One region of the Streptomyces sp. NPDC005202 genome, then DNA from elsewhere that is predicted to be linked to it. Evidence: riboswitches for the same ligand, from Rfam matches in the RefSeq annotation. Region 1 holds a riboswitch; the other holds the start of a gene.
What was found. A riboswitch is a leader RNA that binds a small molecule or an ion and turns the genes downstream of it on or off. The one in region 1 is predicted to bind cyclic di-AMP.

Region 1 (4,314 bases):
CTGCCCGACCGCGAGGGCTGGCGGCTGTCCCAGTTGCACGGCCGCTGGGCCGCCGAGTCCCGGCTCGTGCGCTCCGACCTCACCTACGGGGAGAAGGTCATCGGCAGCAGCCGCGGCCACACCGGCCACCAGCACCTGCCGTGGGTCGCCCTCGACACCGACGCCACCGAGGAACACGGCGAGGTCTACGGCTGTGCCCTCGGCTGGTCCGGCTCCTGGCGGATCGCGGTCGCCGGGCTCCCGGACGGGCGGGTGCAGATCACCGGCGGCGCCGGGTACGACGACTCGGGCCTGCTGACGCTGGCCGCTGGGGAGTCGTACACGACGCCGGTCTTCGCGGGCCTGTTCAGCGACGGCGGCTTCGGCGGCGCGAGCCGCGCCTGGCACGCCTACCAGCGGGCACGTCATCCCGGACGCGGACCGGGACCGGCCGGTGCTCTACAACTCCTGGGAGGCCACGGAGTTCGACATCTCCGAGGAGCGGCAGCGGGCGCTCGCGCGGCGGGCGGCGGCCATCGGCATCGAGCTGTTCGTGGTCGACGACGGCTGGTTCGGCGCCCGCACCAGTGACCGGGCCGGGCTCGGCGACTGGCGGCCCAACCCCGACCGCTTCCCGGCCGGCCTGAAGCCGCTCGCCGACCACGTGCACGCCCTCGGCATGCAGTTCGGCATCTGGGTCGAGCCCGAGATGGTCAATTCGGACAGCGACCTGTACCGCGCCCACCCCGACTGGGTGCAGTACCAACCAGGACGAAAGCGGACGGAATTCCGCAACCAGCTCGTGCTCAACCTGGCCCGCGAGGACGTCCAGGAGTATCTGTGGGAGCAGCTCGACGGGCTCCTGTCCAGCGCCCCGATCGACTACGTGAAGTGGGACTTCAACCGCTGCTTCACCGACGCCGGCTGGCCCGGGGAGTCGTATCCGCAGCGCCTGTGGGTCGACCACGTGCGCGCGGTGTACGCCCTGCTGGACCGGCTGCGGGCCGCCCACCCGGGCGTCGCCTTCGAGTCCTGCTCGGGCGGCGGAGGCCGCGTCGACATCGGCATCATGAGCCGGACGGACCAGGTGTGGACCTCGGACAACACCGATCCGCTCGACCGCCTTGTCATCCAGCACGGCTTCAGCCAGATCCATCCCGCGCGGGTCATGGCCGCCTGGGTCACCGACAGCCCGAACACCCAGCTCAACGGGCGGGTTTGCGCTTCCGTTTCGTCAGCGCCATGGCCGGAGTACTCGGCGTCGGCGGCGACCTCACCGGGTGGACGGAGGAAGAGCTGACCGAGGCACGGGCTTGGGTGGCCCTCTACAAGGAGATCCGGCCCGTCGTGCAGCGCGGCGACCTCTTCCGGCTGCGCCCGCCGCAGGGCGGGCTGAGCGCGGTGCAGTACGTGCTCGGCGGCGAGACGGTCGTCCTCGCCCTGCTCCAGGCGCAGCACTACGTCGAGCCGGTTCCGGCGCTGCGGCTGCGCGGCCTCGACCCGACGGCGATGTACGAATGCCGAAGTGGGGGTCCCCCCGGCTCGAGTGCAGCCGAGAGCCTGCGGGAAGGTGAAGTGCTCCGCGGTGCCGTCCTGCTGCATCACGGGCTGCGCACCGGGCTCGGTGGCGACCTCGATGCGACGGTTCTCCGCCTCCGTCGTATCTGAAACTACTGTCCGAATTGCAGCCTTCATTCCAACTCGCTCCGGATTAAGGGGTGCTGGAAAGCGGCCGCGTGAGGAGCATCATATTCGTGACCGAGCGTCGCCCGTCATGTTCACGTAATTCGTGTAATATTCCAGGGAATTGAACAAGGAAAGGGCGATCGAATTCACGGAGGGTGACCGGGAATTCCCGTAACGGATCAAGCAAAAGGCGGAGAACTGTGACCATCTGCTTGTCCCTGCGTGTCTTGATCGCTTACGTTCTCCACCGATCCGGACGGACGCCGAATCCTGCCGCCGTCCGGGGCCCGCACACTCACCTGTGCACGGCAGGAGCGGCGGGACCCACAGGTACGACTGCCTGTTCCGGTCTCCGGAACGGCTAGGGGTTAAGCCGCGTCCCCGCGGCCGGGCATCTCCAGCCCGAACCCGACAGCTCACCTCGCAGGCGCCGGAGAGGAATTTGCCATGCCGGCGAAGGGAAAGCACCGCCGCCCGAAGCCCCAGCGCTTCACCCGCACCATCGCCGCCGCCGGAACCGGTGGCGCCGCCCTCGCCCTGCCGCTCATCGGAGCCACCGGCGCCCACGCGGCCCCCGCGCAGTCCGTCTCCGAAAAGGCCGTCCAGACCGTCCCGTGACCGGGAAGACGGCCGCCGCCAAGTACGCGGGCGTGCGGATCTACACCGTCAGGACCGGCGACTACCTCTCGAAGATCGCCGAAAAGCAGCATGTCGTCGGCGGCTGGAAGAAGCTCTACCAGGACAACCGCCGGGCCATCGGCGACGACCCGTCGCTGATCCACCCGGGCCTGAAGCTGACGCTCGGCCACAAGGCCGCGACGACCGACGCGACACAGGCGCCCAAGTCGTCGTCCTCCGCATCCTCCTCGGCCTTCGTCACGAAGGGTACGAAGGCCACGAAAGCCACGAAGGCCACCCAGGCCGCCCAGACCACCTCCACCGGCTACACCCTCCCCGTGACCGGCGCCACCATCGGCACCGGCTACCACGTGGCCGGCAGCATGTGGTCCAGCGGCTACCACACGGGCGTCGACTTCGTCGTGCCGACCGGCACCCCGGTCAAGGCCGTGGCCGCGGGCACCGTCGTCTTTGCGGGCTGGGGCGGCGCGTACGGCAACCAGGTCGTCGTCAAGCTGAGCGACGGCTACTACGCCCAGTACGCCCACCTGTCCTCCCTCTCGGTCTCCGCCGGCCAGACCGTGACCGCGGGCCAGCAGCTCGGCCTGTCCGGTGCGACCGGCAACGTGACTGGCCCGCACCTGCACTTCGAGATCCGCACCACGCCGAACTACGGCTCGGACGTGGACCCGGTCGCCTACCTTCGCTCGCACGGCGTCGCCGTCGGCTGACGCGCGCGCCCCTCGGAACCACCTGCCTGACACGCCGCCGAAGGCCGGACCCCGATCCCCGGGTCCGGCCTTCGGTGTTCGGCGGCTCGTTCCTGCCGCGTATTCCCGGTTGAGCCAGAAACGGAAAGTGGCTTATCTCACCGCCCGTCAACCCCTGCCTACGGTCGCGTAGGTCACATCAAAGGTGAATCATGGGCCGATGTGGCAGACGATTCGAAGAGTGACAGCAGATCAGTGATCGGGTCGTACGTGGCGGTGGGGGACAGCTTCACCGAGGGTGTCGGCGACCCCGGCCCCGACGGGGCGTTCGTCGGCTGGGCCGACCGGTTCGCCGTGCTCCTCGCGGACCGGCGGCCCGAGGGCGACTTCAACTACACGAACCTCGCCGTGCGCGGCAAGCTGCTCGACCAGATCGTGGCGGACCAGATCCCGCGGGCCGTCGAACTCGCCCCGGACCTGGTGTCGTTCTGCGCGGGCGGCAACGACATCATCCGCCCCGGCACCGACCCGGACGACGTGGCGGAGCGCTTCGAGAAGGCGGTCGCCCGGCTCGCCTCCGCCGCCGGCACCGTCATGGTCGCCACCGGCTTCGACACCCGGGACGTGCCCGTCCTCAAGCACCTGCGCGGCAAGATCGCCACATACAACGGGCACGTACGGGCCATCGCCGACCGCTACGGCTGCCCGGTGCTCGACCTGTGGTCCCTCAAGGCCATCCAGGACCGCCGCGCCTGGGACGACGACCGGCTGCACCTGTCTCCCGAGGGGCACACGCGCGTGGCGCTACGCGCCGGGCAGGCCCTCGGTATCGACGTCCCGGCCGACCCGGAGCAGCCCTGGCCACCGCTGCCGCCGCGCGGCACCCTGGAGATCCGCCGCGACGACGTCCACTGGGCGCGTGAGTACCTGGTGCCGTGGATCGGCCGCCGACTGCGCGGCGAGTCGTCGGGCGACCACGTGAGGGCCAAGGGCACGCTGTCGCCGGACGACATCAAGATGCGGATCGCTTCGGTGGCTTGAGGGCGGGCCGCAGTCGGGCTCCGCGTACCGAAGTCACCAAGGGGCACGACCTCGACACCGGGTCGTGCCCCTTGTCGTTGCCGGGGGGCGGGCGAGAGGCCCGCGCCGTTCCATGGCGGTCGGTGACGCTCCGCGGGCTCCGGGGCGGTCGGCGGATGCTCCTCGGGTTCCGGGGCGGGGCGAGGCGAAGGCGTCCTCACCGTTCCGCGGCCGTCAACGCCTCCCGCTCCAGCCCCAGTTCCCGGGCCAGCGCCTCGTCCACCCACTCCTGGGCCCGCGC
Region 2 (4,314 bases), on a different contig from region 1:
GTCGGCGTGGCCCACGTGGTCGGCGTGGCCCATCCCCTGGTTCCCGGCAGCGAACGCCGGAATCGCCGCTCCGGCGACCCCCACCGCGGCGGCCACGGCGACACCGGTGACGATCAGGCTCTTACGGCGCTTCGAGAACGTCGTGTTCATGCCCATGTTCTTTTTTCTCCCCGTATCTTGGCCGACGCCCCCTGCGTCAGCTTCTGGGCATGAGTACGGAGGCGATCTTAGATTGGACTCAGTCCAATCATGTGAGCCATATCACATGCAGCGGTGGCTCGCTCCTCACCCGAGCGAGTCGGCCCGGGCGGGTGAACGAAGGCGGGGTGGACGAAGGCGGGGTGAACGAAGGCGAGGTGGAAGAAGGCGAGGTGGAAGAAGGCGAGGTGGAAGAAGGCGGGTCAACGAAGGCGGGTCAGCCCGCCCGGTGCACCACCGCATCGCACAGCTCCATCAGCGCCCTCTTCGCGTCGCACTCCCGCAGCGGCGCCAGCGCAGCCCGCGCCTCCTCCGCATACCGCACGGTGTCCCTCCGCGCCTGCTCCAACGCCGGGTGCACCCGCAGCGCCGCCAGCGCCTCCGCGTGCCGCACGTCGTCACTCAGGTCGGAGTCCAGCAGCTCGCACAGCGCGATGTCCTCGGCCAGCCCCAGCCGTGCCGCCCGCTCCCGCAGCCGCAGCACCGGAAGCGTCGCGATCCCCTCCCGGAGATCCGTCCCCGGCGTCTTCCCGGACTCGTGCGAGTCGGAAGCGATGTCCAGCACGTCGTCCGCGAGCTGGAAGGCGACCCCCAGCCGCTCGCCGTACTGCGTCAGTACGTCCACGACCGTCTCGTCAGCCCCGGACATCATCGCCCCGAACCGGCACGACACCGCCACCAGCGACCCCGTCTTGCCGCCCAGCACGTCCAGGTAGTGCTCGACCGGATCGCGCCCGTCCGTCGGCCCCGCCGTCTCCAGGATCTGCCCGGTGACCAGCCGCTCGAACGCCACGGCCTGCACCCGCACGGCCTCGGGGCCGAGGTCGGCGAGGATCTGCGAGGCCCGGGCGAAGAGGAAGTCCCCGGTGAGGACCGCGACCGAGTTCCCCCAGCGGGTGTTCGCGCTGGGCACCCCGCGCCGCACCGCAGCCTCGTCCATCACGTCGTCGTGGTACAGCGTGGCCAGGTGCGTCAGCTCCACGACCACGGCCGACGGCACGACCCCCGGCGCGTACGGGTCCCCGAACTGCGCAGCGAGCATCACGAGCAGCGGCCGAAACCGCTTCCCGCCCGCCCGTACGAGGTGCTGCGCGGCCTCCGTGATGAAGGGAACCTCGCTCTTGGTGGCTTCGAGCAACCCTTCCTCGACAGCCGCCAACCCGGCCTGGACATCGGCTTCGAGAGCCTGGTCCCGCACGCTCAGCCCGAACGGCCCGACGACGGTCACGAGGGGTCTCCTGTCTGCTGGTGTCTGCTGGCGGTTACACGGTTTGTCGATAGGTCGCTGCCATCACTCGAGTCAGCGTATCCGGTCACGTTTCGATCACCGATAACGCCCACCGATACAGGCCAGGCGGTATCGGATCACGCCCGGTATGTTTTTGATCATCTGATAAGAACGCATATCTATTGACTTACCCCTCCTGTTCGCTCTGCGCTCCCCCATACATCCGTACGCCATTCTTCTGTGAAACGACCCACAGGGCATCCGAACGGGCTACGGGACGATCAGCGTCGCGACACGCCGCCCGCCCACCACCGGGCCGGCGAGCCGACCCGGCCCTCCGTCGACGTGGCGACCATCACGCGCACCCCGGGGGTGCCCGCTTCACCGGACTGCGGGTGCCCGATTCACCCCTATTGGGGATTGAATTCCCCTTGGTCTTGAATGCCCTTCGGCCGCTCAAACAGTGAATTGAGTCACGGTCAGCCGCCGATGTCCTGCACCCCCTCACCCTCGTTTCCCCTTCCCCTGCAAGCGAGTTGAGGCTTGGCAACCGCAAAGGATCAAGCGTCTTATACGCCTCACATCAAGGTCAACTAGGGCGATGTGTGACTCCGGCACTTGTTTCGGACATGTGCTCTCGCATACGTTCCCGGCCGTCGGGCGGACGCCGAATCCTGCCGCCGCCCGGAACCCGTCGACCGAACCACTCACGGCAGGAGCGGGGGACCCAGGTAAGTCGCCGATCCGCACGTCGTACGTCCCACGTCGTACGTCGCGCCGGAACGGCTTGGGGTGAAGTCGCGCTCTTCCGGGCGCGGCCGGGCACCTCCCAGCCCGAACCCGACAGCTCACCTCGCAGGCGACGGAGAGGAATCTGCCATGCCCGTCAAGGCTCAGCCCCGCCGTGCCCGCACCGCTCGTCTCGCCCGCACCCTCGCCGTCGCCGGCACGGGTGCCGCCGTCCTCGCCCTCCCGCTGATCGGTGCGACCAGCGCCTCCGCGGCCACCACGACGTCCACCACGACCGCCGCGACCGCGGTCTCGTACCCGAACAACCTCGACGGGTGGATCCGGGCGTCGCTGGCGATCATGGCGCAGAGGGGCATCCCGGGGACGTACAACGGCATCTACCGCAACATCATGCGCGAGTCGTCGGGCAACCCGCGGGCCATCAACCTCTGGGACTCCAACGCCCGCGCGGGCATCCCGTCCAAGGGCCTGCTCCAGGTCATCGACCCGACGTTCAGGGCCTACCACGTGCCCGGCACGTCGTACGACATCTACGACCCGGTCGCCAACATCACGGCCGCCTGCAACTACGCGGCCGCGCGGTACGGCTCGATCGACAACGTCTTCGGCGCGTACTGACCTGGGCGCGCCCCGGACACGGCGTACTGACCTACGGTGCGCCCCCGGACGCGGCGTACTGACGTACGGCGCGCCCCCTGATGCCTCCTCCTGGCGCCTACCGGCCCGGGAACAACCGCTCGAGGACGACGGCGATGCCGTCGTCCTCGTTCGACAAGGTGACCTCGTCGGCCACCGCCTTGAGTTCGGGGTGGGCGTTGGCCATGGCGACGCCGCGGGCGGCCCACTGGAACATGGGGATGTCGTTCGGCATGTCGCCGAAGGCGAGGGCGTGTTCGCGGCTCAGCCCCAGGTGTTCTGCGGCCAGCGCCAGCCCCGTCGCCTTGGTGATGCCGCATGGCTGAAGTTCGACGGTCCCCGGGCCCGACATGGTGACCGTCGCGAGGGAACCGACCACGTTCCGGGCCGCCGTCGCCAACTCGTCGTCGGACAGGGTGGGATGGCGCAGCAGCACCTTGCTGATGGGCGCGCACCACAGGTCGTCGCGCCGTTCGACCCGTACGGCGGGCAGGGTGGGGTGCGGCATGAGGTACCCCGGCTCGATGAGCGTGAGCCCGTCCACCCCGTCCTGGTCGACCGCGGCGTAGACCTGCCCCACCTCGGCCTCGATCTTGCCGAGCGCGGTCTCGGCCAGCTCCCGGTCCAGGGTGACCGACCACAGCAGACGGTCCGCCCCGGCGTCGTACAGCTGCGCGCCCTGACCGCACACCGCGAGCCCCGTGCTGCCCAGGTCGTCGAGCAGCGGCCGCACCCTCGGCGCCGGCCGTCCGGTCACCACGAGGTGCCGGGCACCGGCCGCCGCCACCCGCGCGAGCGCGGCGAGGGACCGTTCGGACAGGGTGTCGTCGCCGCGCAGCAGCGTTCCGTCCAGGTCAGTGGCGATGAGGGCATATGCGAGGGGAGCGGCCATGATCAGAGAATACGGACCCGCCCCACCGGCCCGACGGGAACCGGACGACAGCGGCGTACACCGCTGTCCCGGCCGCGTCCCCCGCAACTGCCTTTCGTACTCCGGCTCTTCACCAGGTGGTGCCCGCGGGCTCCTTGATGGTGGTGTTGAGCCGGTTGAACATGTTGGTGAGCGAGATCACGAGGAGCAGCGCAGACAGCTCCTTCTCGTCGAAGTGGTCGGCCACCTCGTCCCACAGGGCGTCGGGCACCGCCTCCTCCGACCGGTCGGCGAGGCGGGTCATCCGCTCGGCCAGCTGCAGCGCGGCACGCTCGGCGTCCGTGAAGCAGGGCGCCTCGCGCCAGGCGGCCACGGCCGCGATGCGCTCCTCGTTCGCCCCGGCCTTGCGCAGGTTCACCGTGTGCCCGTGCACGCACGCGCTGCAGCCGTTGATCTGGCTGGCGCGCAGCCCGACGATCTCCGCCAGCTCCTGGGGGAGGCCGCCCTCACCGATCGCCTGGATGATGCTGCCGATGCCCTTCATGGCGGTGGGCAGGACGTACGCCGGGTTCTTCATCCGAGCCTGCATGGTGGTGCCTCCTGTGTCAGTGATCAGCGGGGTGTTGCTCTC

Region 2: another riboswitch for cyclic di-AMP. It lies ahead of ABZV31_RS09350 (transglycosylase SLT domain-containing protein); the one in region 1 lies ahead of ABZV31_RS20930 (LysM peptidoglycan-binding domain-containing M23 family metallopeptidase).

What each region holds. Positions count from the first base shown of each region.
Region 1 is NZ_JBEXHW010000013.1:173,509-177,822, reverse strand. It holds partial or broken gene ABZV31_RS20935 (alpha-galactosidase) at 1-1,647, shown strand, start outside; cyclic di-AMP (ydaO/yuaA leader) riboswitch at 1,952-2,110, shown strand; partial or broken gene ABZV31_RS20930 (LysM peptidoglycan-binding domain-containing M23 family metallopeptidase) at 2,113-3,014, shown strand; gene ABZV31_RS20925 (SGNH/GDSL hydrolase family protein) at 3,249-4,034, shown strand; gene ABZV31_RS20920 (TetR family transcriptional regulator C-terminal domain-containing protein) at 4,231-4,314, opposite strand, start outside.
Region 2 is NZ_JBEXHW010000004.1:82,925-87,238, reverse strand. It holds gene ABZV31_RS09360 (CHRD domain-containing protein) at 1-150, opposite strand, end outside; gene ABZV31_RS09355 (polyprenyl synthetase family protein) at 416-1,426, opposite strand; cyclic di-AMP (ydaO/yuaA leader) riboswitch at 2,113-2,301, shown strand; gene ABZV31_RS09350 (transglycosylase SLT domain-containing protein) at 2,306-2,794, shown strand; gene ABZV31_RS09345 (HAD family hydrolase) at 2,892-3,704, opposite strand; gene ABZV31_RS09340 (carboxymuconolactone decarboxylase family protein) at 3,814-4,272, opposite strand.